Regions from separate parts of the Paraburkholderia atlantica genome, predicted to be linked through region 2. Evidence: riboswitches for the same ligand, from Rfam matches in the RefSeq annotation. Region 2 holds a riboswitch; the other holds the start of a gene.

Region 1 (15,774 bases), on a different replicon from region 2:
GCGATTCGCTGCTGTACGCGTGCCGCCTCGCGCGCAAGGCATACCTGGCGGGCCAGCCGCTCGTCGTGCTGGCCGAGCCCGCGCGCCTGCGCGCGTTCGACGAAATGCTGTGGACCTTCTCGCCGCTCGACTTCATACCGCACTGCATGGCGGGCACGCCGCTTGCCGCCGATACGCCCGTCGTGCTGGCCACGAATCTCGACGACGTGCCGCATCATCAGGTGCTGCTCAATCTGGGCGCAACGGTACCGGCGCAGTTCGCGCGCTTCGAAAGGTTGCTCGAAGTGGTCGGTAACGCACACGAGGAACTCGCTGCGGGCCGCGAGCGCTATCGCTTCTATCGCGATCGCGGCTATGCTTTGAACAACTACAAGCAGGGCGGCTAGTTCGTTCCGCTCTCGCGTCATGGCCGCGAGGAGCGCGGCATGCGGACCGCCAGCCCTGGCTTCGACTCAAAACACGGAGAGCGCACGTGTCCGATCCCCACGACAATTCGATTCCGGTCCTGAGCGAGGTCCTCGTGCCGGGCCACGCGCGCGAGACGCGCGAGGCGTCGGCCGATGCCGCCGCACCTGTGCCCCAGGGCGCCAAACCCGCAGCCGCAGCCGCCGCGCAACCGGCGTCGCGCGAGCCGGGATTGCGCACCGAGCCCGCGTTCGCGCCGCCGGCCGCGCATCCGGCCGAACCGACGCTTGCGCCCGAGCCCGTGCTCGCGCCGCAGCCAGTGCCCACACCCGAGCAACCGAGTTCGCCGGAGCCGGTTCTCGCGCCCGAGCCGGCGCAGACTGAACTTCACCGGCCGCACGTGGCCGATCACACTCACGCGAAAAAGCAGGCGCGGCCGCATCACGGCATTCATGCGCGACATGGGCACGGGGAACTGCATGAAGGCCCGCATGAAGGCCTGCATGAGGACGTGGCCGAGGTGTCGCCCGGCGTGTTCGATCGCACCGAGCCCTTCATACCGCTCGAAGCCGGCGCGACCGTACCGCCGGATCTCGATCATGAGGGCGCGCACGAAGCCGCTCCCGCTCAGCTCCCACTCGACGCCGACGCACTCGCCGCACGTTTGCACGGACGCTTCCAGAGTTTTCTGACAGGCGAAGGGCGCGGCATCATCGAGGCGCGCTGCCGCGATGCAGTGCAGCAGCACACGAGTCTGCTCGTGAGTCAGATCACGCGCGAGGTCGCGCAGACGCTCGAAGCCGAGATGACCGATTGGGTACGTGAAGCGGTGGAAGAAGAAATCGCGCGGCGCTCGCGTTGACGCCACGGCGACACGAGAGGTCCGTTATTTGAGTGTCAGTACCCAGGCCGCCAGCGTGGCTGCCTGATCCGGCGTCAGCTGCGTGTTCGCGGGCATCGGCACGGTTCCCCATGCGCCGGTGCTGCCATCGAGGATCTTGTGCTTCAGATAGGTCGCGGCGTCGTCGCGTCCCGCATACCGGATGGCAACGTCGTGCAATGCCGGCCCCATGAACGGGCGGGTGACCGAGTGGCAGCTCATGCAGTTCTTTTGCTGGGCGAGCGCGAGGCCGGCTGCTTCTGCACGGACTGCGGGACTCGTGGCGCTCAATGCGGCGGCGAGCGCAACAGAAGCTGCTACGGCTGCGTACGACATCGATTTCATTATGGTCTCCGCCAGTGCAGATGCCCGGCTCGTGGTGCACGCATTATAAGAGCAAAGGGGCGCACGGATTTTCGTGCGCCCCTTGCGTTTTTGCGTAGCGTGCCGGCGGGTTCGTCCGGCGGAGCGGAGCGCGCCGGCTGTAGTAATTAACCTGTGACCGCCCCCCGATTCGCCGGCAGCGCGAGCGCGAAATACTTCGCCATCACGCCGCGTGTGTAGCGCGGTTTCGGCGCCTGCCATGCGGCGCGCCGGCGTTGCAACTCGGCGTCGTCGATGTTCAGCTGCAGCAGCAGTTGGTGTGCGTCGATCGTGATCGAATCGCCTTCCTGCACGAACGCGATCGTGCCGCCGACGAACGCCTCCGGCGCGACGTGCCCGACCACCATGCCCCACGTGCCGCCCGAGAAGCGGCCGTCGGTGATGAGCCCGACCGATTCACCGAGCCCCTTGCCGATGATCGCCGAGGTCGGTGCGAGCATCTCCGGCATGCCGGGGCCGCCCTTCGGGCCCAGATAGCGCAGCACCACGACATCGCCGGCGACGATCTTGTCGGCGAGGATCGCTTCGAGCGCGCTCTGCTCGTCGTCGAATACGCGCGCGGGGCCCGTGATGACCGGGTTTTTCAGCCCGGTGATCTTGGCGACCGCGCCGTCTTCGGCGAGATTGCCCTTCAGGATCGCGAGGTGGCCTTCCGCGTACAGTGCCTTATCGATCGGGAAGATCACCTGCTGATCGCCGCGCGGTTTGCTGGGTACGTCCTTCAACTCCTCGGCGATCGTTCTACCGGTGATCGTCATGCAATCGCCGTGCAGCAGCCCGGCGTCGAGCAGGATCTTCAGCACCTGCGGAATGCCGCCCGCCTTGTGCAGATCGGTGGCGACGTACTGGCCCGACGGTTTCAGGTTGCAGATCACCGGCACTTTCTTGCGCATGCGCTCGAAGTCCTCGATCGTCCATTCGACCTCGGCCGCGTGCGCGATCGCCAGATAGTGCAACACCGCGTTGGTCGAGCCGCCGGTTGCCATGATCAAGGCAACCGCGTTTTCGATCGACTTCTTCGTGATGATGTCGCGCGGCTTCAGATCCATTTTGACCGCTTCGACGAGTACGCGCGCCGATTCGGCGGCCGAGTCGACTTTCTCCTGATCGGGATTGGCCATCGTCGACGAATACAGTAGCGACATGCCGAGCGCCTCGAACGACGAACTCATCGTATTGGCCGTGTACATGCCGCCGCACGAACCGGTCGACGGACATGCGTTCTTCTCGATGCCCTCGAAATCCTCCTGCGACATGCGGCCCGCCGTGAATTCGCCGACCGCCTCGAACGACGACACGATCGTCAGATCGGTGCCTTTCCAGTTTCCCGGGCGGATCGTGCCGCCATACACGTAGATGCCCGGCACATTCATGCGCGCGAGGCCGATCATGCCGCCCGGCATGTTCTTGTCGCAGCCGCCGATCACGACCACGCCGTCCATCCATTGCCCCTGCACGCAGGTCTCGATGCAGTCGGCGATCACCTCGCGCGATACCAGCGAGTACTTCATGCCCTCGGTGCCCATCGACATGCCATCCGAGATCGTCGGCGTGCCGAAGGTCTGCGGATTCGCGTCGGCGCGCCTGATCGCGGTGACGGCCGCGTCGGCGAGCCGCTGCAGGCCGGCGTTGCACGGCGTGATCGTCGAGTGGCCATTGGCGACGCCGATCATCGGTTTGTCGAAATCCTCCTTCTGATAGCCGAGCGCGTAGTACATCGAGCGATTCGGGGAACGCGCGATGCCTTGCGTGATGTTCTTAGAACGACGGTTGTAGGCCATGGGGAGCTCCAAGTCTTGCTGTTCTGATCAATGCGCGCGGCGGCGTCCGCGCGCGCATCCGTTCAGTGTAGTTCCGCCAGACCGTGCAAACAGGCGGTTTTGCATGACGCGCGTCGCATGTATTATTCCCGGCTATTTAGGTCGTAAAATATATTAATCATGCTGCCGACGATTCCCGATCTGCGCCAGTTGCGCTATTTCGTCACCGTCGCCGAGGAAAAGCACTTCGGGCGCGCAGCCGCGCGTCTGTCGATGACGCAGCCGCCGCTGTCGCAGGCGATTCGCGCGCTGGAAGAGACGCTCGGCGTCGAGCTGTTCGCGCGCACCAAGCGTTCGGTCGAGCTGACCGCGGTCGGCACCGATCTGCTGCCTGAGGTGCAGCGGCTGCTCGCGGCCGCGGAAGGGTTGAGGCCGCTCGCGCAGAGCCTCGCGCGCGGCGAGGCGGGCGTGCTGTCGCTCGCATTCGTGTCGACCGCGGATTACGGCCTGCTGCCGCTCCTGCTGCGCGATTTCGGCGCGCGGCATCCGCGCGTGCGGCTCGAGCTGACGGAGGCGACCAGCGACGTGCAGGTCGAGGAACTGATGGCTGGGCGTATCGACGCGGGCCTGGTCATCGCACCGCTGCCGTCGCGGCATGCGGCGCAGCTGTCATGGCTGCCGATCGCACGCGAGCCGCTGGTGATCGCGATGTCGACGGAGATGGCGCAACGCTTGCAAGGCGGCATGAACAAAAACGGCAAGGGCAGGCCAAATGAAGACCCCGCCGCCGAATGGCTCGATACGCCCGTCAGCCTGCGCGATCTCGGCGACGCGCCGCTCGTGGTCTTCCCAAGACGTCTCGCGCCAGGCTTTTATGACATCATTATGGATTGCTACGGCGTCGCCGGCCTCGCGCCGCGGATCGGCCAGGAGGCGATCCAGATGCAGACCATCGTGAGTCTCGTGTCGGCCGGCATGGGCGTCGCACTGGTGCCGCAATCGTTGCGTAACCTGCGGCGCACGGGCGTCGTGTATCGGCCCCTGTCCGAGTCGGTGCCCGCAATCGAAACGGGCCTCGTCTGGCGCACCGACGAGGTCAGCCCGGTGCTGGCGGGCTTCATCGATATCGTGCGCGCGCATGCGGCGAGCGTGGCGTCGCGTGTCTAGATCCCGCTTTTTATTCCCGTAAAACTGCTTTCGAACCTGAACTGCCCATAACTACACGATGCTCATTCACCCGAATTTCGACCCTGTCGCCATCCATCTGGGGCCGCTCGCCGTACGCTGGTATGGCTTGATGTACCTCGTCGCGTTCGTCGCGGCGATCGTCGTCGCCCGGCTGCGGCTGCGGCTGCCGTACGTCGCCGCGCAAGGCTGGACCGCGAAGGACATCGACGACATGCTGTTCTTCGGCGTGCTGGGTACGATCCTCGGCGGCCGGCTCGGCTATGTGCTGTTCTACAAGGCCAGCTTCTATTTCGCGCATCCGCTCGACATCTTCAAGGTGTGGGAAGGCGGCATGTCGTTTCACGGCGGCTTTCTCGGCGTCACGATCGCGATGATGCTGTTCGCGTATCAGCGCAAGCGGTCGTGGCTGCAGGTCACCGACTTCGTCGCACCGATGGTGCCCACGGGCCTCGCGGCAGGCCGGCTTGGCAACTTCATCAACGGCGAACTGTGGGGCCGGGTCACCGATCCGGCCGCGCCGTGGGCGATGCTGTTCCCCGGCGCCGCGCCCGACGACGCCACCTGGCTCGCCGCGCATCCGCAACTGGCCGCGCAATGGCATCTGAACGAAGTGTTTGCGCAATATCACATGCTTCCGCGGCATCCGTCGGAGCTGTACGAGATCGCGCTCGAAGGCGTGGCGCTGTTTTTCGTGCTGATCTTCTTCTCGCGCAAGCCGAAGCCACTCGGCGCGATTTCCGCGATGTTCCTGATCGGCTATGGCCTCGCGCGCTTCACAGTCGAATTCGCGCGCGAGCCGGACGATTTCCTCGGCCTGCTCGCGATGGGGCTGTCGATGGGTCAATGGCTGTCGCTGCCGATGATTCTCGCGGGCATCGGCCTGATGGTGTGGGCGTATCGCCGTGGGCGTCGCGAGCCGGCGCAGGCGGTCGGCGCGAACTGACCTGTGCCCCGGCTGGCGTAGCGAACGCTGCATGAAAAAACGCCACGGCATCGATGGATGCCGTGGCGTTTCTCTTTGATGCGCTGGCGTACGCGCGTGCGCGTCACTTCATCTGCACCGACCCCGACACGTTGACCGTCACCGTCGACGTACCGCCTTCGAGCGGCATCGGCGCGTTCTTCGCGTCGGCGCCCATCGCGCGTGCGCTCATCATCATCATCGGACGCGGCATCACGCCACTGTGATTCACGTTGACCTCGCGGATCGAATAGCCGCTAAAGCCGAACGCCTGCGAAGAAGCCGCGGCCTGCTCGCGAAACGATTTGATCGCCTCGCCGCTGAGCCGCTGTTCGGCGGCGCGCTGCGCTTCCGGCGACAGCGAGAAACGCACGTTGCCCACCTGCATGATCGATGCCATCTGTCCGGCGAGCTTCGAGGCCGCGGCGAAGTCGCGCGATTCGAGCACGACTTCCGTGCGGCCGCGCCACGCCGAGATGCGTCCGTCGCGGTCCGTCGACGGGAAGATCGAGAACGCGCCCGAGCGCGCGGTCACGCCGGCGACGCCGCGCGCTTTCTGCAATGCCGCGTCGGCGCGTTGGTTCAGCGTCGATGTCAAGGCCGACGGCTCGCTCGCTTCCTGCTCGTAAAACAGCGTGATTTCGACTTCGTCCTGCGGGACTTCGGCGCTCGCCTGCGCATTCAGAGACAGCACTCCCGAAGGCTGCGGCATCATGGTCTGCGCGCGAGTGGGCGCCGAGTTCAGCGCGAGCGCCACAGGCGCGCCAAAGGCGAGCGCGAGTGCAAGGGCCCGTGCGGGTTTTGTCGTCATGGCTGGAATCCTTGTTTGAGCAGGTTGTGCACGTTCGACGCGAGCGCCGCGTGATGACGCAATGTGGCGCGCGGTTTGACGGTTGCGCGGGCGAATGGATCGGGTGCCGTCTAGCGGTTGGTCCGAGCTCGCGCTTTCGTCGTCCGATTAGGCGGGTTTTACCGACGCTTGGTTCCCCAATTAGCGCTTCGCCGCCGCATCGGAAACGACGACCTGGACGCGATCACGACAGTGCCCGCGTCGCGCATTTGCCGTTAAACCAGCTGTTTAGTGATGAAGCGCCATTCGGCGTCGGTCACCGGCGTGATCGATAGACGGTTGCCTTTGGCGAGCACGCGCATGTTCTGCAATTCGGCATGCTCGCGTAGTGCGGCAAGCGAAATCAGCGGGATTTTCTTCTTGAACACGACGTCGACGAGCATCCAGCGCGGCGTTTCCGGCGACGATTTCGCGTCGTAGTACGGACTCTTTTTATCGAACTGCGTCGGGTCCGGATACGCGGTCGACGAGACTTCCGCGATACCCGCGATGCCAGGCTCCGGACAGCTCGAATGGTAGAAGAGCACGCCGTCGCCGACCTGCATCACGTCGCGCATGAAGTTGCGCGCCTGATAGTTGCGCACGCCGGTCCACGGCAACGTGCGATGCGGTGCGTTGGCGAGGTCGTCGATGCTTGCTTCGTCCGGTTCGGACTTCATCAGCCAGTAGCGCATGAATCGGAGTGAGCGTATGAGATTGAACGAGGCGCGACAATAGCGGGCGCGTGCGGAAAAGCCCCTGAAACAGGCACTCAAACGAAAAAACGACGACCAAAGAAAAACGGCATCGAACCGAAGTCCGATGCCGTTCCAGATAAGGTCCCCGCCTTAGCCGCTAGGCCGGCATCCTGAACCGAGGGTTCAGAATTGGTCGCAGTTAGCAACACTTCGGGTACATCAGACAGAGTGACGCGCACACCCGTGCTACAAATTTCCGCAACCGTGCACATGGCATTGGTTCAAGGAATATATGACCTTGGCGAACCAGGCAGGGAAGCTAAACCGATGAAGCTACAACACAAACCGTTGAACAACTGACCGGTTCAAAACCGGCCCGCTATTGAGTCAACTACTGCTTACTGCATGCTGTACTGCTCAATCACAGTACCTAGTTGTTCGTTCATTTGCTGCATTGTACGCCGGATTTCTTCAGCAGGAAATGCTTCTCCGTGTCGCACACTGCTTTGCAGCTTAAGCAGTTCCGATGCCAGCGACAGCGCGGCCATCACCGCGATGCGATCGGTGCCGCGCACGTTGCTGCCGCTGCGAATTTTCTTCATCTCGGCGTCGACGCGCGCGACCGCCTCGAGCAGCGCGCCTTCCGTTTCCGGCGAACAGGCGAGACGGTAGGGTACTTCGAGAATCGATACTTCGATCTGCTTGGTGGTCATGCGCTTTCTCCGTGTCGGCTCACGTCGCTTTCCGCTTCCTCGTGTTCGGGCTGGGCGGACTCGAGCAGATCGAGCTGGTTATCCGGTTCGCTGCTCGCGCGTGCGCGCGGCAATTTTTCGAGAATCGCATTCAGGCGCACCTGAGCGTCGTCGATCTTGGCGGACAGCGCGTCGCGTTCAGCTTGCAGTGCGTCGCGCTCGGCACGCAATTGTGCGAGTTCGGTGTGCGTGGCTTGTACTTCGGCACGCGTTTGCGCGAGCTGCTCTTCGAGCGCGATCCGCGCTTCGTTGTGGCGCTGGCTGATCGCAATCAGCTTGCCGATGTTCTGGGAGAGTGATTCGAGTTCGGTGAGCATGTGCTGCGTCCTCTAAAGACATCGCATTTTAGCGCGGAATATTACAGGTTCCGACAATTGTCTCGTTTCGAGACGTAACAGCATCGCTTCGTGCAGGTTCGTTGCGAGTCGTGTCGTCGACCATAAGATAAGAGGCCGGCAATCCGTCGGACAATAACCTGCATTCAACAGAACGGCTTGCGCTCCGGGGGACCTTTCTTGACGCCCCGCGAGGTCGCTCCTACACTTCCCGCACTCTGGTGCCCGCGCGCGCTTTTCGGCGCGCGCAGTTAAACGGGAAGCAGGGCGCGCGCGGTGCCAAAACCGGATGCGCGAACCTGCGCTGCCCCCGCAACGGTAAACGACCGCATGTGATGTGCTCATGCAGGTCGGTCCTAATTGCAAGGTTGGAAGTTCAACCTGCGAGTGTGCCACTGCGCGTCACGCGTGGGAAGGCGGGATCGATGTGTCGTAGCCCGGATACCGGCCAGAAAAGAGGGACGTCCCCGCGAAAACGTTAAACAAGGGGACGCCTCGTGACGCGTCGGCCCGCGGGGAAGCAGGCCGCGCACGCTATCCACAGGAATGTCATCCCATGCTGTCCCCCATCGCCCGCGCGACGCTGCTCGCGTTCGCGAGTCTGCCGCTCGTCGTGCATGCGCAAAGCGCCGAGTCTGTGTCTTCATCGTCCGCTACGGATGCCAGCAGCGCGAACGCCGCAAACGTTGCCGATGCGGCCAATCCCCCTTCCGCCGATGCGTCGGGCAACGTGCTGTCGCCGATCGTCGTGACCGCACAACGCGGAGCGCAAGCGTTGCGCGACGCGATCCCGCAGACCACGCAGTTCGATCAGCAGGACATCGCCGACACGACCGCGACCGATCTGCCCGGCCTGTTGCGACTCGCGCCGGGCGCGCAGATCTCGCGCACGGGTGGCCCCGGTTCGACTACGAGCCTCTTTCTGCGCGGTGCTTCGTCGACGCAATCGCTGCTGCTGATCGACGGCGTGCGCGTCGATTCGGTCAGTCTCGGCTCCGCTCAGCTCGCACAGATTCCGCTCGACCAGGTCGATCACGTCGAAGTAGTGAACGGCAACGTTTCGGCGTTGTACGGCTCGGGTGCGATCGGCGGCGTCGTGCAGGTGTTCACGAAAGACGGCGGCGCTCATCCGCCGCGTTTCAATTTCTCGGTCGGTTACGGCAGCTATCACACGCAGACGCAAACGGCCGGCGTGAACGGCGCGCTCGATCAGGAGGGCCGCACGACCTTCAACATCTCGCTCGCGCGCACGAAGGACGACGGCTTTTCGTCGCTCAATCCGCTCGAGGCGCCGGCCGCGAATCCGAACGCGAACGGCAATCTGAACGAGAGCATCAGCGCGTCGCTGCGCCACAAGTTCACCGACAAGTGGGATGCGGGCGTCAGCTACTTCCAGTCGAACAACAACAACAGCTACGACAATGCGTACGGCGTGCCGACCGATCTGAACAACCTCTATAGCAAGGTGCGTCAGATGTCGGTGTTCGCGAACGGCAAGCTGACCGACTGGTGGACCACCCACTTCACGCTCGCCGAGGGCGACGACCGCAGCGTATCGAACACCAATGGCATCTACGACGACCGCTTCGATACCGACAATCGCCAGTACACGTGGCAGAACGATTTCGCGCTCGCCGCGAACCAGAAGCTGCAATTCGGCTACGAGCATCTCGACCAGACTCTCGACTCCGACACCTTCGCCGCGCCCGACCGTCATGTCGATTCGGTCTTCGGGGGTTACAGCGCGCGCTTCGGGCGCAATCAGATTCAGGCCAACGTACGCCGCGACCAGTACTCCGATTTCGGCGGAGCGAACAGTTACTATCTCGGCTACGGTTTCGACATCACGTCGCACTGGAAGGTAACCGCAAGCTATTCGGATGCGTTCCGCGCGCCGAGCTTCGACGATCTGTACTATCCGATCAGCGGCAACCCGTCGATCCAGCCCGAGCGCAGTCACTCGGTCGAAGCCGCTTTGCAGTACGCGACCGATGCGCTCGGCGTGATGCGTCTGAACGCATTCCAGACGCGCTATACGAATCTGATCAACTACGTGCAGACGATCCCCGGCATCTATCTCGCGGAGAACGTCGGCCATGCGAAGGTGCAGGGACTCGAAGGATCGTGGAGCGGTCATGTCGGCAAGACCGACGTACGCGCGACGTTCACGGTGCAGAACCCGGTCGATCTCGACAGCGGTACCGACCTCGTACGGCGCGCCCGACGCTTCGGGTCGTTCGCGGTGAACCGCAGCATCGGTGGATGGCGGGTTGGCGGCGAGTGGATCGTCAGCGGTCCGCGTACCGACAGCACCGGCAACCTCGGCGGCTATGGCATCGTGAATCTGTCCGCGCGCTACAACATCACGAAGGCGTGGTACGTCAGCGCGCAAATCGACAATCTGTTGAACAAGGACTATGAAACGGCCTACTCGTATAACTCGCCGCGACGCGGTGCCTATGTCACGCTCGGCTGGCAGCAGCAGTGACGCGCGCGCCGGGTTGGCCGCATGCGTGAGCGCACGCGGATGAGTCGCGCGTCCGGTTCTCTATCCGCCGCGCTGGCAACGCCGCGCCCGATGAACGCGAAACGCGCGGCCGCGATCTGGCTCGGGCTCACGCTCGCGGCCGTCGCGCTGCTCGGCGCGTCGCTGGTGCTCGGCAGCGTGCCGCTCCCGCCGTCGCGTGTGCTTGCGGCGCTCGTGCCAACGCACACGTTCGGCGCCACGGGCACCGACGATCTCGCCGGCGAAATCGTGCGCACGTTGCGTTTGCCGCGCGCGCTCGCGGGCTTCGCGTGCGGCGCATTGCTCGCGCTCGCCGGCGCGCTGCTGCAGGTGCTGCTGCGCAATCCGCTGGCCGAGCCGTACGTGCTCGGCGTGTCGGGCGGCGCGGCCACCTTCGCGCTGGTCGCGATGATCGCGGGCGGCGCATGGTGGATCGTCGATGCGAGCGCGTTCGCGGGTGCGTTCGTGTCGATCCTGCTGGTGCTCGGCCTCGCGCGTCGCGAACTGTGGCGCGGCGAGCCGCAGGACACGTCGCCGCGTTTGCTGTTGACGGGCGCGGTGATCGCGGCCGGGTGGGGCGCGATGATCACGCTGCTGCTGAATCTCGCGCCCGATAGCCGTCTGCGCGGCATGCTGTTCTGGCTGACCGGCGACCTCAACGGCGGCGCTCTGCCGTGGACCGCGCTGATCGCGCTCGCGCTCGTGTTGCTCGCGATCGTGCCGGCCGCGCCGCGTCTGAACGTGCTGCTGCGCGGCGACGCGGCCGCGCAAGCGTTGGGCGTCGCGGTGATGCCGCTGCGTTTGCGCGTGTACCTGGTCGCGTCGCTGGCGGCGGCCGCGGCGGTGACGACCGCGGGCACGATCGGCTTCGTCGGTCTCGTCGTGCCGCACATACTGCGGCTCGCGTTCGGCAACGACCAGCGCATGCTGCTGCCGGCGGCGGCACTCGGCGGCGGTGTCGCGGTGATGGGCGCGGATCTGATCGCGCGTACCGTGATTGCGCCCGCGCAATTGCCGGTCGGCGTGATTACTTCGCTGGTCGGCGTGCCGGTGTTCCTGTGGATGCTGCTCAAACGCCGCCGATGATGCAAGCCGAACCCAACCCGACCTCTACCATGCTGAGCACGCAGCGCCTGACGTTGCGCGCCGGCGCGCGCACCTTGCTCGACGCGTTCACGCACACCTTCAATGCGGGCGAAGTCTGGTGTATCGCCGGGCCGAACGGCGCGGGCAAGACCACCTTGCTGTCGACGCTGGCAGGCCTGTTGCATCCGGCGGCGGGCGATGTCGAACTCGATGGCGTGCGCGTGGCCGACTGGCAGCCGCTGCCGCTTGCCCGGCGCCGCGCGCTGATGCCGCAAAGCGCGGCCGATGCGTTCAATGCAAGTGTGCTCGACATCGTGCTGCTGAACCGCTTCCCGCATCTGGGCGGCTGGGGCTGGGAGCGCGATGAAGATCGCGCGGCCGCGCAGGCGGCGCTCGAATCGCTCGGTCTTGCGGACTTTGCGGCGCGCGACGTGCTGTCGCTATCGGGCGGCGAGCGTCAGCGCGTCGCGCTTGCGGCAGTGCTGTGCCAGGACGCGCCGCTGTTGCTGCTCGACGAACCGTTGGCGCATCTCGACCTGCATCATCAGATCGACTGCCTCGAAGCGCTCGTCGCATGGACGCGCGAACCGGGACGCAACCTACCGCGCAGCGTGCTGTTCTCATGCCACGACCTGAACCTCGCGCGCCGCTTCGCGACGCACGCGCTGCTGCTCGACGGCGCGGGCGGCGCGTATGCGGGCCCGGTGCGCGACGTGCTGACGCCCGCGTTGACGAGCCGCGCGTTCGGCTATCCGCTGATTCTGATTCGCGACGGCGAGCACGAGGCGCTGATTCCCGCGCCGCGCGCGCGTCATGAATCGCCTGCCGGTCATGACGCACAGTCAGGCTGATATTTACCCCCATACCTTGTCTCGATCACACCTATGACTCGCATCCCACTCCCGGCCGGTTTGCCCGAAGTCGCGCCGCTCGATCAGACGCTGCGCGCCGAGTTGCAACGGATCATCGATACGCGCACCAAACCGCCCGGCAGCCTCGGCCGGCTCGAGACGCTCGCGCGCCAGATGGGTCTGATCCAGCGCAGTACACATCCCACCGTGCGGCGTCCCGCGATGATCGTTTTCGCGGGCGATCACGGTATCGCCGCCGAAGGCGTGAGCCCGTATCCGCAAGCGGTGACCGCGCAGATGGTCGCGAACTTCATTGCGGGCGGCGCGGCGATCAATGCGCTCAGCCGCGTCGCCGGTCTCGAACTCGAAGTGGTCAACGCGGGTATCGCGACGCCGCTGCCGTCCACGGACGGACTCGTCGACATGCCGGTCGGGCGCGGCACGCGCAACTTCGCTCACGAGCCAGCGATGACGCACGCCGAAGCGCTCGCCGCGATGCAGGCGGGCGCCGCGCGCGTGCGTCATCATGCGGCGCTCGGCACCAACGTGATCGGCTTCGGCGAGATGGGCATCGCGAACACATCGGCGGCCGCGTGTCTGATGAGCCGCCTGTGCGGCGTGCCGATCGACGACTGCGTCGGCCGCGGCACCGGCCTCGACAATGCCGGACTCGCGAAGAAGCGCAACGTGCTCGCGGCGGCGCTCGCGCGTCATGCCGACGCATGCGCGCCGCTCGACGTGCTCGCGACCTTCGGCGGCTTCGAAATCGCGATGATGGCGGGCGCGTTTCTGGCCGCCGCCGAGGCGCGCATGACGATCCTCGTCGATGGCTTCATCGCGACGTCGGCGCTGCTGGTCGCCGATACTCTGTCGCCCGACGTGCGCGAGTACTGCGTGTTCGCGCATGCGTCGAACGAGGCCGGGCATCGGCGCATGCTCGATCATTTCGGCGCGCAGCCGCTGCTGTCGCTCGACATGCGGCTCGGCGAGGGCACCGGCGCCGCGCTCGCGGTGCCGCTGCTGCGCGCGGCCGTGGCCTTCGTCAACGAGATGGCCAGCTTCGATTCCGCAGGCGTCGCGGATCGCGAACCGTGACGCGCTCGAACCCACGCTTCGCGGCAACGCGAAGCTCCGCCCGCATCGCTGCAAACATGCACTCGCCACGTCCATGAACCCGCTCGCGGAACTGCGCTATTTCTTCACGGCGCTCGGTTATTTCACGCGCGTGCCCGTGCCGCGCTGGGTCGGCTATGAGCCGCATTATCTGAACGCGGCGGCGCGCTATTTTCCGCTCGTCGGCGTGCTGGTCGGCGGCTTCAGCGCGCTCGTCTATCTGGCCGCACTGCGCGCGTTTCCGGCGGGCGTCGCGGTGCTGCTGTCGATGGCCGCGTCGCTGCTGCTGACGGGCGCGTTCCACGAGGACGGTCTGGCCGATTGCGTCGATGCGTTCGGTGGCGCCTATACGCGCGACGATGCGTTGCGCATCATGCAGGACTCGCGCATCGGTGCTTTCGGTGCCATCGCGCTCGTGATCGCGTTGGCGATCAAGTGGCAAACGCTCGCCGCTTTGCCGCCGCTTTCCGCCGCAGGTCTGATTGTTGCGGCGCATGGCGCGAGCCGCGCGTGCGCGATCAGTTATCTGGCCACGCTCGACTATGTGCGCGCCGCAGGCAAAGCCAAGCCGGTCGCGCAGCGTCTGCGCGGGCCGGCGCTGCTGTGCGCCGCGCTGTTCGGGCTGCCGTGGCTGCTGTGGCCGAACGGCCCCGGCGCGCCCGACTGGCGTTTCGCCGCGCTCACGTGTGTGGTGCTGTTGGCGCTGCGCTTCGCGATGGGCCGTTATTTCGTCAGACGCATCGGTGGCTATACCGGTGACTGTCTCGGCTTCGCGCAGCAGATCTTCGAATTGAGCATCTATCTGGTGGGGCTTGCATGGATATCGTCCTGATTCGACATCCCGCTGTCGCGCTCGAGGCGGGGGTTTGTTACGGCCATAGTGATGTCGCGTTGGCGGAAAGCGCCGAGGTCACGTCCAATGCGTTGGCGGTCAAGCTCGCGAGCTTGCAGGTGCCGGCGCCGCGCGTGCTGATCACGAGTCCGCTCACGCGCTGCGCCGCGCTCGCGAACGAGATCGCCAACGACTTCGGCTGCGTGGTCAGCCACGACGAGCGTCTGAAGGAGATGGATTTCGGCGACTGGGAAGCGCAGCGCTGGGATACGATCGATCGCGCCCAGCTCGACGACTGGGCCGCCAATTTCGAGCATGCGCGCGCGCATGGCGGCGAAAGCGTCGCGCAATTCGTCGCGCGTGTGCGAGCGTGGTTCGATGCGTTCGCGCTGACGCGCGAGCTGTCGCCCGCGTACGTGGTTACGCACGCGGGCGTGATGCGCGCGATCGCGTCGTGGGTGCTGGAGGTGCCGCTCGCGCGTTGCCTGCAGTGGTCGCTCGATATGACGGGGATCGTCTGGTTGCGGCGTAACGACGAGACGCTACAGTGGTCGCTGGTGCGATGGAATGCGTGACCCGCCTGGTCATCCGCGGAACTGAGCGTGTTTCTTGGGCGACCCGCGGCGCGTCATGGCGCGGGTTTGTTTGTGCGCGAGCGCGCCAGTTCGAGGTCCTCGCACAGTTGCCGCGCGCCTTGTGCGATGCGCGGCGCGGGGCGATTGATCAGATCGCCGTCGATCGCAAACAGGTTGTTGTTCGCGACGGCCGCGAGACGCGGCCACGCGCGCCATGTGTCGAGTTGGGGCAGCGTCGTGTCGGGCTGCGTCGCGCCGGACGCAGCTGTGACGATCGCCTGCGGATTCGCCGCGAGCACCGCTTCGGTCGATACAGTCGGCACGAGCGGCTGCAGGTCCGCGAACACGTTGCGGCCGCCGCATAGCGTGATCACGTCGCTGATCATGTGCTCGTCGTTGAGCGTCATCAGCGGCCGGTCCCATACCTGATAAAACACGCTGACTACCGGGCGATTCGCATACCGCGCGCGCAAACGGGCGATGTCTTCGCGATAGGCGGCCGCCGCCGCGTCCGCGCTCGTCGAGGTGCCGAGCAGCCGGCCGAGCTTCGTCAGCGACACGGCGATATCGTCGAGACGGCGCGGCTCGCTGAAAAAGAGCGGCACGTGCAGTTCGCGCA
Region 2 (15,774 bases):
TGACCCATTATACAAAAGGTACGCCGTCACCCCTTACGAGGCTCCGACTGTTTGTATGCATGCGGTTTCAGGATCTGTTTCACTCCCCTCCCGGGGTTCTTTTCGCCTTTCCCTCACGGTACTGGTTCACTATCGGTCGATCACGAGTATTTAGCCTTGGAGGATGGTCCCCCCATCTTCAGACAGGATTTCACGTGTCCCGCCCTACTTGTCGTACACCCAGTTCTTTCCCGCTGTTTTCGTCTACAGGGCTATCACCTGCTATGGCCGCACTTTCCAGAGCGTTCGACTAACAATGAGAATAAAGAGTACAGGCTGATCCCATTTCGCTCGCCACTACTTTGGGAATCTCGGTTGATTTCTTTTCCTGCGGTTACTTAGATGTTTCAGTTCACCGCGTTCGCTTCACATGACCTATGGATTCAGTCATGGATACTCCATTAGGAGTGGGTTTCCCCATTCGGACATCTCCGGATCAAAGCTCGTTTGCCAGCTCCCCGGAGCTTTTCGCAGGCTACCGCGTCCTTCATCGCCTGTGATCGCCAAGGCATCCACCACATGCACTTGTTCGCTTGACCCTATAACGGGTGTGTCTCAATGATTGCTCACCGCAGATCACATGCCGCTACAGGTTGAGTATTCGTGTTGCGCCGTATTCCAAAGGCAATCTCTCGATTCCCTTAAAATACATCGATACAATCACAACCCTGATTCACCTACTCACGCACCCATCTCCAGGTACGCTTTCGTGAATCTCTTTACTACTTCTTCCTGATTGTTAAAGAACGACAGCCGATATCACGATTTGATCGTGTACCGCTCTGACTGGCTCAATCGCCAATGCGCAACGCTCTGCCTTCATGCAGAACCCTGCGCATTGAGGATTGGTGGAGGATGACGGGATCGAACCGACGACCCCCTGCTTGCAAAGCAGGTGCTCTCCCAGCTGAGCTAATCCCCCAGTCTCACACAACACACACTCCAGAGGTTTCACCCGACCAGCTCACCAGACAAGACAGTGGTGGGTCTGGATGGATTCGAACCATCGACCCCCGCCTTATCAAGACGGTGCTCTAACCGACTGAGCTACAGACCCCTGAGTCTGTCTGCGTTGCTTCTACCAAACTACAGCCGATAAGCGTGAGCACTTGAGTGCAAGGAATGCATAGCTCTGGAAAGGAGGTGATCCAGCCGCACCTTCCGATACGGCTACCTTGTTACGACTTCACCCCAGTCATGAATCCTACCGTGGTGACCGTCCTCCTTGCGGTTAGACTAGCCACTTCTGGTAAAACCCACTCCCATGGTGTGACGGGCGGTGTGTACAAGACCCGGGAACGTATTCACCGCGGCATGCTGATCCGCGATTACTAGCGATTCCAGCTTCACGCACTCGAGTTGCAGAGTGCGATCCGGACTACGATCGGTTTTCTGGGATTGGCTCCACCTCGCGGCTTGGCAACCCTCTGTTCCGACCATTGTATGACGTGTGAAGCCCTACCCATAAGGGCCATGAGGACTTGACGTCATCCCCACCTTCCTCCGGTTTGTCACCGGCAGTCTCCCTGGAGTGCTCTTGCGTAGCAACTAGGGACAAGGGTTGCGCTCGTTGCGGGACTTAACCCAACATCTCACGACACGAGCTGACGACAGCCATGCAGCACCTGTGTGATGGCTCCCTTTCGGGCACTCCCAGCTCTCACCAGGATTCCATCCATGTCAAGGGTAGGTAAGGTTTTTCGCGTTGCATCGAATTAATCCACATCATCCACCGCTTGTGCGGGTCCCCGTCAATTCCTTTGAGTTTTAATCTTGCGACCGTACTCCCCAGGCGGTCAACTTCACGCGTTAGCTACGTTACCAAGCCAATGAAGGCCCGACAACCAGTTGACATCGTTTAGGGCGTGGACTACCAGGGTATCTAATCCTGTTTGCTCCCCACGCTTTCGTGCATGAGCGTCAGTATTGGCCCAGGGGGCTGCCTTCGCCATCGGTGTTCCTCCACATCTCTACGCATTTCACTGCTACACGTGGAATTCCACCCCCCTCTGCCATACTCCAGCGCTGCAGTCACCAATGCAGTTCCCAGGTTAAGCCCGGGGATTTCACATCGGTCTTACAGCACCGCCTGCGCACGCTTTACGCCCAGTAATTCCGATTAACGCTCGCACCCTACGTATTACCGCGGCTGCTGGCACGTAGTTAGCCGGTGCTTATTCTTCCGGTACCGTCATCCCCCCGGGGTATTAACCCAGAGGTTTTCTTTCCGGACAAAAGTGCTTTACAACCCGAAGGCCTTCTTCACACACGCGGCATTGCTGGATCAGGCTTGCGCCCATTGTCCAAAATTCCCCACTGCTGCCTCCCGTAGGAGTCTGGGCCGTGTCTCAGTCCCAGTGTGGCTGGTCGTCCTCTCAGACCAGCTACAGATCGTCGGCTTGGTAGGCCTTTACCCCACCAACTACCTAATCTGCCATCGGCCGCCCCTTGAGCGCGAGGTCCCGAAAGATCCCCCGCTTTCCTCCACAGAGCGTATGCGGTATTAATCCGGCTTTCGCCGGGCTATCCCCCACTCCAGGACACGTTCCGATGTATTACTCACCCGTTCGCCACTCGCCACCAGACCGAAGTCCGTGCTGCCGTTCGACTTGCATGTGTAAGGCATGCCGCCAGCGTTCAATCTGAGCCAGGATCAAACTCTTCAGTTCAAACCTGTTACTGTTTTCGGTTCAGTTACGAACCGGTCGCTCACTCAACGTACTGACGATGATTGATCCGTCTTTCGACAGATAAACCTTCCTCTAATACTGTGTGAGGCTTCTGATACTTTTGCCTTGCAGCAGACTCCGAAGAATCCGCCGCCGCATTCCGCATCAAGCGCCCACACTTATCGGCTGTTAGTTTTTAAAGATCGATCCGCGAAACCCGCTGCGCCTGAACCACCACCACCCGGCACTGCTTCGTTTGCGTCGCTGCGTCTGCAGCAGAGAAACGAGATTATGGAGAGCGATCGACAACGCGTCAAGCCCCTTCTGCGAATTTCTTTTGTGAGCAAAAGGCTCTCGTCTCCATCTAATCACCGAGAACCCCCAAAAGAGTCAACTCACGTCAGCCCCAAAAAGAAGCAAAAATAGTTAGCCTTCAGATTCAATTCACCGAGATCCAGATACCGACAAAACAAAATAGTCCGAGCACAGCTCGAACCGACCGCCGCTCCCCAAATTAAAGTTTTACCCTTGCTCGCCGTCAATCAGATCATCCCGCCACTTAAATTAGCTGCCGACTATGGACAATCCCGTCGACGCACCCGTCGAGGAAACCCAGCGCGCCGCTGCATCGCCGGTTCTTGAGCCTGATTCGGTGCCGGTAGGCACACCGCTCCCATGGCCGATCGTCGATGCCGACGGCACGCTGCTCTTCGCAAGCGCGACGACGCTCGCGACCGCCGACGAACGCGCCTTTCTGTTTCAACACTTCCACCCGCACCGCGGCGACCTGCACGACCTCGGCGCCCAACAACCGCCGGCGCCCGAGGCTCTGCCTGATCACACCGGCGAGTTGACGCTGAAGGACATGCACCTCGAGATCGGCGCATTGATCGGCATGCGTTCGCAACTCGGCAGCGGCGCGCCGATGCACCCATGCCGCATCATCGGTTTCGCGCCAAATCATGCGCTGTTCGTCACGCCTCCGATGCAGCACGGCCAGCCGCTGCCGCTCACGCCCGGCGATAACGTCGAACTCGTCGCGATCGCGAGTCAAGCCGTGTTCCGTTTCGTCTGCACGGTAGAAGCAGTCTGCCGCGTGCCGTTCGACTATGTGGTGTTGTCGAGACCTGGCTTGGTCCGCCGGCTACGCGAGCGCAAATCGATCCGCGTCCACGCGCATTTGCCCGTGCGGTTCGGCATCGGTGGGACCGGCGACACGTACGAAGGCCTCGGACTCGCCAAAGGCATCAGCGCACTCGGCATGTCATTGTGTGCGTCATGGACGTTGGGCGAGGTCGGCGAGCGCCTACGCATCGCGTTCCGGCTGAAGTCGGCCGAGTACGATTCGCAGATCGAGACGACGGCAGTGATCCGCAATGTTCAGAAGGGCAAGACGCCTGGCGAGCCGTCCATGCATGGGCTCGAACTGGATCAACTCGATTCCGCTCACCAGATGGCGATGAAGGTGTTCGTGTTCGATCGTCAGGAGGATGTGCAGCACTGGTCCAACGGACTGAAATAAGCGCTACGGCCAGCAACCAACGCTCGTGCCGACGCAGTTGGCCGACCTCGCTGGGCACGCGTCGATCAGCCGATCAACTCTTCCGGTGTCAACCGCCGCGCTCCCCACGCCTCGGCCAGCACCTTGCAACGGCCGAGCGGTATCGCCCCACGCTCGAAATCGACGAACACGACTTCATCGGCGGCGGCCGGCCGCGCGGGTTCGTCGCGCGTGCGGCCGTCGGTCAGAATCCAGAGCCAGCGCTGCTGGGCCGGCCGCCGTCGTGCACTGCGCGCCAGCAAGTGCGCGGCGCTACGCACGCCCGACGCGAGCGGCGAGCCGCCGCCTCCGCCCACGGGCGCAAGCCATCGCTCGTTCCACCAGCGCGGCACGGCGGGGCCGAAGCGGACGTCCGCGCCCCCACCGCCGAAGCAGATCAGCGCGGCCTCGGCGCGCATCCCACTCGCACGGTCGAACAAGGCAGTCAGTAGACCCTTCGCGAGCGCGAGGCGTTGGCCCGCCAGCATCGACCCTGAGCAATCGAGCACGAAACAATGCAGCACACCGGCGCGCGGCGTTTCGCGTGCGAAGCGCAGATGCTCGCGACGCAGCGTGCGCTCTCGCATCGCCGCGAGCGTCGGTGGCCAGGCAATGCGCCGGCCCGGTTCGCCGCGCGACACATCGCGCGAGCCCGCGCTCACGCCTTGCCGCCATCGAAAACCGCTGCGCGAGTCAGCGGCGGCGCCCTTCCGATGGCTCAGCGTTTTTTTACGTCGAGCGGAATGACGCGTTTGACGGGCACAGTCGCGGTCGGCTCGGCCGGCAGGTAGCCCCAGTCGGAGTCGGCGGAAGATCTCGCCGTATCGCCAGACGCACCCCGATCGACGCCTTGCGACCGCGCCTCGCTTTCCGGATGACTCTGATTCGCACGCGGTGAACCATGTTGACGCCGCCGATGAAGCAGCACCGCATCGGCGACGCGCTCCACATGTCCGACCGTCACCGCATCCGCCCGTTCGAACGCGGCCAGTGCGCGCGCCGCGCGCAGCATCACGAGATCGGCGCGCAGGCCGTCGACGGCCGCGTCGATGCATAGCGTGCTCACGCGCGCATGGACGGCGTCATCGAACGACAGCAGCGGCAGCGCCGCACGCGCCGAGCGAATTCGCTGCACGTAGGAAGCCTGCTGCTCCGCGTAGGCGGCACGAAACCCGGCGGGATCGAGATCGAACGCGAACCGCGCTTTGACGATCGCCTGCCGCACCTGCGGCTCGAACGCGTTCTGCAACTCCACCATCAGACCGAAGCGGTCGATCAGCTGGGGCCGCAACTCGCCCTCTTCGGGATTCATCGTGCCGATCAGCACGAAGCTCGCGTCATGACTATGCGACACGCCATCGCGTTCGACAGTATTCACGCCGCTCGCCGCCGCATCGAGCAACGCATCGACGAGCGCGTCGGGCAGCAGATTGACTTCATCGACGTACAGCACGCCGCGATGCGCCTTCGCGAGCAGCCCCGGCGAGAAGCGCAAAGAGCCGTCGCGCAACACGGTTTCGATATCGAGCGTGCCGATCAGACGATCCTCGCTCGCGCCAAGCGGCAGATTCACGAGCTGCCCTTCCGGCAGCAGCTCGGCGAGCGCGCGCGCGGCGGTCGACTTCGCGGTGCCGCGCGGTCCGCTGATCAGTACGCCGCCCAGACCCGGATCGATCGCCGCGAGCACCAGCGCCTGCTGCAACGAGGCTTGGCCGATCAGCGCCGCAAACGGAAAAACCGGCCGCGACGCCGTGCCCGACGCAGAGCCCGCGCTGCCTACGCCGTCCGTTCCTCGCATCGCTCCATTCATGTTTGTCTTCCTTCGATTTGCTGTTCGCTTGCAAGCAGATGCGCTTCCACCTGCGCGCGATAGTCGCCCGGCTGCTGCCACAGCCCCCGCTGCATCGCTTCGAGCAAACGCTCGCAGATCGAATGCAGCGCATGGGAATTGTGCCTTTGCATGAACGCGCGGGTGTCGGCGTCGTTCAGATAAGCATCGGCGACGAGCGCGTATTGATGATCCGCGATCACGCGCGCGGTCGCGTCGTAGCCATACAGATAGTCGACGGTCGCGGCGATCTCGGCCGCGCCCTTGTAGCCGTGGCGCTTCACGCCATCGAGCCATTTCGGATTGACCACGCGCGAGCGGATCACGCGCGCGATCTCCTCCTGCAACGTGCGCACGCGCGGCGCGGCAGGATTGCTGTGATCGGCGTGATAGACGCGCGGCTGCTGACCGGCCAGATGCCGTACCGCCGCGACCATGCCGCCCTGAAACTGGTAGTAGTCGTTCGAATCGAGCACGTCGTGCTCGCGGTTGTCCTGGTTCTGCAGCACCACGTCCATCGCTGCGAGGCGGGCGCCAAACGCGTGATGCGCTTCCTCGCCGGCGCTCTTTTGCGCATACGCATATCCGCCCCACGCCTGATACGCGTTCGCCAGGTCGGCGTCGCTCTGCCATTGGCGCGAATCGATCATCTGCTGCAGACCCGCGCCGTACGCGCCGGGTCGCGCACTGAATACGCGCCAGCCGGCGCGCTTGCGCGCCTCGACCGGGTCCATGCCGCGCGCGATCAGCGCATCGCGTTCGCGCAGCACGCGCGCGCGAATCGGATTCAGCTCCGCGGGCTCATCGAGTTCGGCGACCGCTTGCACGGCAGCATCGAACAGATGCATCACGTTCGCGAACGCGTCGCGAAAGAAGCCGGATACGCGCAACGTAACGTCGATACGCGGCCGGTCGAACGCTTCGATCGGCATGATCTCGAAGTCCGTCACGCGATGACTGCCCGGCGCCCACTTCGGCCGCACGCCGAGCAGCGCGAGCGCCTGCGCGATATCGTCGCCGCCGGTGCGCATCGTCGCGGTGCCCCAGACCGACAGGCCGATCGCGCGCGGATAATCGCCATGCTCCTGCAGATGCCGCTCGATCAGTTGCTGCGCCGATTTCAGGCCGAGTGCCCAGGCGGCTTGCGTCGGCACCGCGCGCGTGTCGACCGAATAGAAGTTGCGGCCGGTGGGCAATACGTCGGGCCGGCCGCGCGACGGCGAACCGCTTGGACCCGGCGGCACGAAACGTCCTTCGAGGCCGCGCTTGAGCTGCGTCATTTCATGCGGGCCGCAAGCGTCGAGGCGCGGCAGCACGGCGTCGCGCAGGCGTGCGATCACCTGTGCCGCTTGCGGCAGATTTTCGTCGGCTACGGCAACGGCCTGCGAACGATCCGCGTCATCGCGATCGACACCGCAGACGCCGCGCAACAGTTCGCCCGCGAGCAACTCCAGGCGCTCGCGCGTATCGCCGCAATGTCGCCACGGTGCGTCACTGACCCGCTGCAATACCTCGGGGCGTGGGCCGTCCCATGCGGCGGCCCAATCCACGCTCAACGGATCGAACAGATGATCGATGCGCAGATCGCGCGCCAGCGCGTCGACGAGTCCTGCGTTGCCGCCCTGTCCATCGCCGATCGGAAAGCGCCCGAGCGCGAGCAACGTATCGCGCCGCTGCACGCCGCGCGGCGACTGCCCGAACGTATGCAGGCCATCGCGAATCTGCGCTTCCTTCAGCTCGCACAGCCACGCATCGACGCGCGTGAGCAGCGCGTCTTCATCGTGCTGTCCGTTCGGCGCCGCGAGACTCAGCTCTTCGTGCAGCCGATGCTCGACGATCGTCGTCAGAATCGTGCGACGCAAGAGCTTCGCGCGACGCGCATCGACCATCAAGGCTTCGTAGTATTCGTCGACCTGGCGTTCGAGGTCTTGCAGCGGCCCATAGTTTTCAGCGCGCGTCAGCGGCGGCATCAGATGATCGATGATCACCGCCTGCGCGCGCCGCTTCGCCTGGCTGCCCTCGCCCGGATCGTTGACGATGAACGGATACAGATGCGGCATCGGTCCGAGAATCAGATCGGGCCAGCACGCGTCGCTCAATGCGACGCTTTTGCCCGGCAGCCATTCCAGGTTGCCGTGCTTGCCGACGTGCACGACCGCGTCGATGCCGAACTGATGGCGCAGCCAGAAGTAGAACGCGAGGTAGGCATGTGGCGGTACGAGCTCCGCATCGTGATAGCTCGCGTAGTCGCCTTGCTCGCGGGAACGCGAAGGCTGAATGCCGACGAACACCTGCCCGCAGCGCCAGCCCGCGATCATGAAGCGACCGCGCCGCAGCGTCGGGTCCTGCGCGGGCTTGCCCCAGCGCGCGTTCAACGCGTCGCGCACGCTCGCCGGCAACGCGTCGAAATGCGCGAGGTAGTCGTCGAGTGCAAGGCTTTGCAGGGCCGGACGCAGATCGCGCACCACGGGATCGTTGGTCACGCCTTCGGTCAGCCTGTTCAACAGCGCGTCGCCGTCGTCGGGCAATTCGCCGACACGATAGCCTTCATCGCGCAGCATCGACAGAATGCCGACCACCGACGCCGGCGTATCGAGCCCCACGCCATTGCCGATGCGCCCTTCGCTCATCGGATAGTTCGCGAGAATCAACGCGACTTTCTTGTCGGCGTTATCGAGCGAACGCAGACGGCACCAGCGGCGGCTCAGCTCGGCGAGAAAGCGCACCCGTTCGAGGTCCGGCTGATAGCGGACCACGTCGACCTGCGTATGCGCACAGCGATACGCGAGCCCCTTGAAGCTGATCGCGCGCGTGATGATGCGGCCGTCCACTTCAGGCAGCGCGACGTGCATCGCAATGTCGCGCGAATTGAGGCCGTGGTTGTCCTTCAGCCAGTCTTCGCGATTGCCGCCGCTCAGGATCACCTGGAACACCGGCGCGTCGCCGGCGAGCGCTAGCGGCTCGGGGTCGTCGATCGCGGACGCGGCGAACGCGGTCGTGTTCAGCACCAGCGCGACGCCATGTTGCGCGCACAGCGACTGCACGACATCGCGGCTCATCGCATCCTTCAACGACGTGATCGCAAGCGGCAGCGGATTGAGCCCTTGCGCTTCGAGCGCATCGATCAGCGCATCGAACACCGCGGTATTGGCGGCCTGCAGATGCGCCTTGTAAAACAGAATCGCGACGACCGGTGCGTCCTCGCGCCAACGCGCCTGCCAATCGGCGACGGTGGGCGTATCGCGCTCGGGGTGATACAGCGACGCGGCCGGCAATGCGCGCGGCGGCTCGGGCTCGCTCCCCCAGTCGAATGCGCGATACGCGATGCAGCGCAAAAACGCCTCTGCGTTCTGCGGACCGCCCTCGCGCAGATAGCGCCACAACTGCTGACACAACTCGGCGCTCGCCGTGCTGCGCGCGAGCAGGTTCGGATCTTCCTGCAGGTCGCCGGAAAACATCGCCAGCGTTTGCTGCTTGCGCTGCGCGAGCGCGACGACCTGCTCGATGCCGTACGGCCAATACGCTTCGCCGCCTAGATGATCGACGACGACCACGCGCGCATGCTGCAACACGTCGTCGAGATAGAAATCGACCGAGGCCGGCTGACGCAGATACGTGACGTTCGCGAGCCGCAGGCTCGGGAAGCCATCGCCGAGACGCGGCACCACGCTCGCGAGCAGCGACAGCGTGGTGTCGGCGGAACTGAGCACGATGATATCGGCGGGCTGCTGATCGATGCGGATCACGCCCTGCGTATCGTCGACGAAGCCGCCCGGCGTCGTGCGCAGCAGATGCATGCTGGTGCGTCCGTTATGCCGTCGCGTTCGACGTCGCGCCGAGCGCCGCGTCGAACGCCTGTTGCAGCGCGGGTTGATCGAGGTCTTCGCCGATCAGCACGAAGCGGCTCAACGCGCCGTCGCCGTTTTCGCCCGCCTGCCAGCGCCGGTCGAAGTAGCTGTCGAAGCGCCGGCCCACGCCCTGGATCACGAGACGCATCGCCGCGCCCTGCAGCGCCGCGAAGCCTTTGACACGGTAAATCGCGTGGTTTTCGACCAGCGTCTGCAACGCGGCGAGCGCCGCGTCGCGCGACGGCACCGATGCCTGCACGACGACCGAATCGAATTCGTCGTGGTGATGATCGGGGTCGTCGGCGGAACCGTGGTGGTCGTGACGCAGATGGATCGTCTGTTCCGACGCCGCCTCGAGCCCCAGCAGCGTATGCAGGTCGAGCTGTCCCCGCTGCGCGCGCACGATCTTCACTTGCGGCGGAATCTCAGCGCGGATCGCGGCTTCCACTTCGTGCTGGCGCGCGTCGTCGATCAGATCGGTTTTGTTCAGAATCACCAGATCGGCGGCCGACAACTGGTCTTCGAACAGCTCGTGCAGCGGTGACTCGTGATCGAGATTCGGATCGGCCTTGCGCTGCGCATCGACGGCGACCGGATTATCGGCGAACTGGCCGCTTGCGGCGGCCGGGCCGTCCACCACCGTCACCACCGCGTCGACCGTGAAGCCATTGCGGATCTGCGGCCAGTTGAACGCCTGCACGAGCGGCTTCGGCAATGCGAGCCCCGACGTTTCGATCAGCACGTGATCGAGTTCATCGCGCCGTTCCGCGAGCTTCTCCATCACCGGGAAAAACTCTTCCTGCACGGTGCAGCACAAGCAACCGTTCGCGAGTTCATACAATTGCCCTTCGGTCTCGACGCCGTTTTCATCGCAACCGATACCGCAGCCCTTGAGGATTTCGCCGTCGATGCCGAGTTCGCCGAACTCGTTGACGATCACCGCGATGCGCTTGCCGCCCGCATGCTGAAGAATGTGCCGCAGCAACGTAGTTTTGCCACTGCCGAGAAAGCCGGTGACGATCGTGACGGGAATCTTGCGCAATTGAGTTTGCATCGTGAGGTCCATCCCTTTGCGTTGCATCGGTCTGCCGCAAAGTCCGCGCTTCGGCCTGCATCGGCTGGCGAATGGAGCGAATGAAGCACGCGCAACAGTACCAGCGATCACCAGACACGGGGACGAACGACGGCATTGCCGCGACAACGGAAATTCAGAAAGCGGAACTGAGGTCATGAACGCGCCGCCGCATCCCCGCGGCGGTCGTTCTGCTTCTTCGGGCCGGTATCCGGGCTGGCGAAAGCGCCGCTTCCCCTTCCCGGACGAGTGGTTTCTCGTCCAGTGGTGATATGTCGACGCGACCTTGCGCGAGGACATCGAAGCCGGCACCGCGGCGCCCGGCTATCAAGCCGGAACCGCTTTTCGCTTACCGTTGCGGGGACAGCACAGGTTAGCCGCTCTAGCGCAGATGGCTCCCTGTTTCCCGTTTAACTGCATGCGCAGGAACGCGCACGCGAGCACCCAAAGTGCGTGCGAGTGTAGGCCCGCGGCCTTGCGCAGTCAAGGAACGCACGGTGCCGGAAAGCGCCGCCGACGCTTATCCGGCAAGGCGCCATGTGCTATCGTATGCGCGCGTTTGGTGCCCGCACATGCGCTCGCGTGTGCAGTTAAACGGGAAACAGGCAGCGCCTCGTGCGTTCAACCTGTGCTGTCCCCGCAACGGTAAGCGACCTGCGGCGCGCGATTCGATTCAGCTTCGATTCCGCCGTGCCGCGCATGCGTTTTTTGATGCCACTGTCCTCGCGAATCTGCAAACCGGGACGGGAAGGCGAAGCGCGTGAGGCCGCCAGCCCGGATACCGGCCAGACGCGGAGGCGGCGCCGCATGCATCCGTGCATCAGGTTGCGCCGCCGGCCGCCGGAATCCGCGGGGAACGGATGTGAAGGCGTAGCAGCGCGGCATCGCGCGTGTCGTGGCGTTCTCTCTGAAGAATCCGCCGCGAACCGCACGAGTGGCCGCGCCCGGATTCGCTGTACCGCATGACCTCTATATTCACTGCCGCGTGCACCGTCGCGCGCCGCTTCTCTCCTCCCATCTCCGCATGGCATGCGCCATGCACGCCGCGATGACGCGCGCCTGGCTGATCGGCGCCGGTCCCGGCGACGTCGAACTGATGACGCTGAAGGCCACCCGTGCGCTCGCGCAGGCCGATGTCGTGCTGGTCGACGATCTGGTCAATCCCGACGTACTGCAGTTCGCACGCGCCAACGCGCAAGTCGTGTACGTGGGCAAGCGCGGCGGCCATCCGTCGACGCCGCAAGCCGATATCGTCGCGCAAATGCTCGGGCATCTGCACGCGGGGCGCAGCGTGGCGCGGCTCAAGGGCGGCGATCCGTTCGTGTTCGGCCGCGGCGGCGAAGAGTTGCAGGCGCTGCAGGCGGCGGGCATCGACGTCGACGTGATCAACGGCATCACGGCCGGCATCGCTGCACCCGCGACGCTCGGCATCGCGGTCACGCATCGCGATTACGCACAGGGTGTCGTGTTCGTCACCGGCCACGGCGCCGGCAGCGGCGAGCCGGACTGGGCCGCGCTCGCCGCGACGCGCATGACGCTCGTGATCTATATGGGCATGCGGCGGCTCGGCGAAATCGTCGGCGCGTTGCTCGCGGCTGGGATGTCCGCCGATACGCCCTGCGCGGCGATCGAATCGGCGACGCGACACGACCAGCGTCACGTGCTCGCGCCGCTTCGCGAGTTTGCCGAGGCGGTCGTGCGCGCGGGGCTCGGCTCGCCGGCGATCGTCGTGATCGGCGGCGTGGCTTCGCTCGCGCTTGCGCGTGAAGCGGCCACGCGCGACGGCCGGGTTGATCACGAACAAGCCGCGAGCGCGATCAAAACGCTGAGCGTCGGCATTGGTTGCCGCTTGCACAGCAATGCCGCTGACATCGAAGCCGCCGTGCGCGCAGCACTCGGCTCGAATGCCTTCGAGCAGATCGGCACCATCGCGACGATCGACACCAAAGCCAACGAAGCAGGTCTGCTCGAATTCTGTTCGCGCCATCAACTGCCGCTGCAATTGTTCAGCCGCGAGCAGATCGCCGCCGCACCGGTCGCGTCGCCGTCGGCGGCCGCGCGCGCGCATCTCGGTATCGACGGTGTGTGCGAGCCGTGCGCGTTGCTGGCGGCAGCGGCAGCGAACTCCGCGACTATCGCGCAAAACGCGCGTCTGATCATACGCAAGACGGTGCTCGCCGGCATCACAGTCGCGATCGCGGTGGCGAACGACACCGCACCCGGCGACGTACCGCCCGTCCATCACGCCCCTCAAGACCAGGACCCACGATGAAAACCGATCCCGAATCGCATCAACGCATGACCGAACGCCGCCGCGAAGGCCACGAAAAGAAGCAGGCCAGCGCGACCGTCGAAAAAGGGCTGCTGATCGTCAACACCGGCACCGGCAAGGGCAAGAGCACGGCCGCATTCGGCATGGCCGTGCGGGTGCTCGGCCACGGCATGCGGCTCGGCGTCGTGCAGTTCATCAAGGGCGCGCTGCATACGTCGGAGCGCGATTTCCTCGGCGCGATCGCGCAATGCGATTTCGTCACGATGGGCGACGGCTATACGTGGAACACGCAGAATCGCGAGGCCGACATGGCGACCGCGCGCAAGGGCTGGAACGAAGCGCGGCGGATGATCGAAAGCGGCGACTACCAGATGGTGATCCTCGACGAGCTGAACACCGTGCTGAAGTACGAGTACCTGCCGCTCGACGAAGTGCTCGCCGTGATCAAAGCGCGTGCGCCGATGCTGCATGTCGTCGTGACCGGACGCCATGCGCCCGACGCGCTGATCGAAGCCGCCGACCTCGTCACCGAAATGCGCGCGATCAAGCATCCGTATCGCGAACAAGGTGTGAAGGCGCAGCGCGGCGTGGAGTTCTGAGCGATGTCCGCGTCCCCCAGGCGGACTCGCCCCGCAGCGTGCCCCGCGCTGTTCATCAGCGCGCCCGCTTCGGGACAAGGCAAGACCACGATCACTGCCGCTCTCGCGCGGTATCACCGGCGGCTCGGACGTCGCGTGCGCGTGTTCAAGACCGGACCGGATTTTCTCGACCCGATGATCCTCGCGCGCGCGAGCGGCGCGCCGGTGCTGTCGCTCGATCTATGGATGGTCGGTGAAAACGCGTGCCGCAACCTGCTCGCGCGGGCGGCGCAAGAAGCCGACCTGATCCTGATCGAAGGCGTGATGGGCCTGTTCGACGGCACGCCGAGCAGCGCCGACCTGGCGACCACGTTCGGCGTGCCGGTGCTCGCGGTGATTTCCGCGCAGGCGATGGCGCAGACCTTCGGCGCGCTCGCGTTCGGCCTGGCGCGCTTCAGATCGCAACTGCCGTTTCATGGCGTGCTCGCGAATCGTGTCGGCTCGGCTCGGCACGCGCAGATGCTGCAGGAAGCGCTACCGGCCGAGTTGCGCTGGTGCGGCCACATCGCCGCGAGCGACGAGATCACGCTCCCCGACCGCCACCTCGGCCTGCATCAGGCCGATGAAATCGACGATCTCGAAGCGCGCCTCGAACGCGCGGCCGATACGCTGGCGTCGACTGCGCTCGTCGAACTGCCGCCGCCGGTCGATTTCGGCGCACCGTCGCCCGAGGTGCTGCCGCGTCTGCTCGAAGGCAAGCACATCGCGATCGCGCGCGACGCCGCGTTCTCGTTCATCTATCCGGCCAACCTCGCGCTGCTCGAAGCGCTCGGCGCGCGGCTCAGCTATTTCTCGCCGCTCGCCGACGAAGCGTTGCCCGCCGACACGCATGCGCTCTATCTGCCCGGCGGCTATCCCGAGCTGCATATGGCGGTGCTCGCGAGCAACGTGAACAGCGCCGCATCGATTCGCGCGCACGTCGAGGCGGACAAACCGGTGGTCGCCGAATGCGGCGGCATGCTCTACCTGTTCGACACCCTGACCGACACGCAAGGCACGAGCACGCCGATGCTCGGCCTGTTGCCCGGTCACGCGACGATGCAAACGCGCTTCACGTCGCTCGGCATGCAGCAGATCGACGGCATCCACGGCACGCTGACCGGCCACACGTTCCATTACTCGAAGCTCGCGACACCGCTCGCGCCGCAGCGCTTCGCCACGCGCGCGCACAGCGACGCGCCCGGCGAAGCGGTGTTCCGCGTAGGCCCGATTGTGGCAACCTATATGCACACTTACTGGCCCTCCAACCCGGCTTTCACGGCCGCCCTCTTTCATGGCGAAGCCTTTTGACGACTCCGAGCGCGACGCTGTCTATCGCGCGATTTACGAACGCCGCGACATGCGCCACTTCGTGCCCGATCCGGTCGATCCGGCAGTGCTGCGGCGTCTGCTCGACGCGGCGCATCACGCGCCGAGCGTCGGCTACATGCAGCCGTGGCGCATCGTGCGCATTACCGATGCGGCGCTGCGCACGGGCTTGCGCGACATCGTCGAGCGCGAACGGCTCGCCACCGCCGACGCGCTCGGCAAGCGCCGCGACGAGTTCATGAAGCTGAAGGTCGAAGGCATGCGCGACTGCGCGGAGCTACTGGTGATCGCGTTGATGGACGGGCGCGAGCGACACGTGTTCGGCCGTCGCACGCTGCCGGAGATGGACCTCGCGTCGGTCGCGTGCGCGATCCAGAACATGTGGCTCGCCGCACGCGCGGAAGGACTTGGGCTTGGTTGGGTGTCGCTGTTCGATGTCGGCGCGGTGCATCAACTACTGGCGATGCCGGAAGGCGCGCGACCGGTCGCGATTCTGTGCCTCGGCCACGTCGATACGTTCTACAGCGAGCCGATGCTCGAAACGGAGCGCTGGGCGAGCC

Evidence for each region. Region 2 has a riboswitch for cobalamin ahead of cobA (uroporphyrinogen-III C-methyltransferase). Riboswitches for the same ligand answer to the same signal wherever they lie in the genome.
Region 1: another riboswitch for cobalamin. It lies ahead of BC1002_RS03515 (TonB-dependent receptor domain-containing protein); the one in region 2 lies ahead of cobA (uroporphyrinogen-III C-methyltransferase).

Annotation. Positions count from the first base shown of each region.
Region 1 is NC_014117.1:772,453-788,226, forward strand. Features, by position in the region: gene BC1002_RS03465 (DNA polymerase III subunit chi) at 1-386, shown strand, start outside; gene BC1002_RS03470 (DUF2486 family protein) at 473-1,267, shown strand; gene BC1002_RS03475 (c-type cytochrome) at 1,292-1,630, opposite strand; gene ilvD (dihydroxy-acid dehydratase) at 1,777-3,450, opposite strand; gene BC1002_RS03485 (LysR family transcriptional regulator) at 3,610-4,596, shown strand; gene lgt (prolipoprotein diacylglyceryl transferase) at 4,655-5,560, shown strand; gene BC1002_RS03495 (SIMPL domain-containing protein) at 5,664-6,389, opposite strand; gene BC1002_RS03500 (EVE domain-containing protein) at 6,644-7,102, opposite strand; RNA gene ssrS (6S RNA) at 7,244-7,425, opposite strand; gene BC1002_RS03505 (cell division protein ZapA) at 7,504-7,818, opposite strand; gene BC1002_RS03510 (ATPase) at 7,815-8,174, opposite strand; cobalamin riboswitch at 8,395-8,659, shown strand; gene BC1002_RS03515 (TonB-dependent receptor domain-containing protein) at 8,749-10,680, shown strand; gene BC1002_RS03520 (FecCD family ABC transporter permease) at 10,720-11,784, shown strand; gene BC1002_RS03525 (ABC transporter ATP-binding protein) at 11,814-12,635, shown strand; gene cobT (nicotinate-nucleotide--dimethylbenzimidazole phosphoribosyltransferase) at 12,669-13,730, shown strand; gene BC1002_RS03535 (adenosylcobinamide-GDP ribazoletransferase) at 13,804-14,580, shown strand; gene cobC (alpha-ribazole phosphatase) at 14,565-15,155, shown strand; gene BC1002_RS03545 (cobalamin-binding protein) at 15,209-15,774, opposite strand, start outside.
Region 2 is NC_014118.1:654,533-670,306, reverse strand. Features, by position in the region: rRNA gene BC1002_RS19070 (23S ribosomal RNA) at 1-578, opposite strand, end outside; tRNA gene BC1002_RS19065 (tRNA-Ala) at 886-961, opposite strand; tRNA gene BC1002_RS19060 (tRNA-Ile) at 1,020-1,096, opposite strand; rRNA gene BC1002_RS19055 (16S ribosomal RNA) at 1,176-2,708, opposite strand; gene BC1002_RS19050 (flagellar brake protein) at 3,286-4,230, shown strand; gene BC1002_RS19045 (vWA domain-containing protein) at 4,296-4,910, opposite strand; gene BC1002_RS19040 (magnesium chelatase ATPase subunit I) at 4,967-6,058, opposite strand; gene cobN (cobaltochelatase subunit CobN) at 6,055-9,873, opposite strand; gene cobW (cobalamin biosynthesis protein CobW) at 9,887-10,978, opposite strand; cobalamin riboswitch at 11,182-11,459, opposite strand; cobalamin riboswitch at 11,540-11,800, shown strand; partial or broken gene cobA (uroporphyrinogen-III C-methyltransferase) at 12,045-12,770, shown strand; gene BC1002_RS39550 (cobalamin biosynthesis protein) at 12,813-13,268, shown strand; gene cobO (cob(I)yrinic acid a,c-diamide adenosyltransferase) at 13,265-13,867, shown strand; gene BC1002_RS19015 (cobyrinic acid a,c-diamide synthase CobB) at 13,871-15,196, shown strand; gene bluB (5,6-dimethylbenzimidazole synthase) at 15,180-15,774, shown strand, end outside.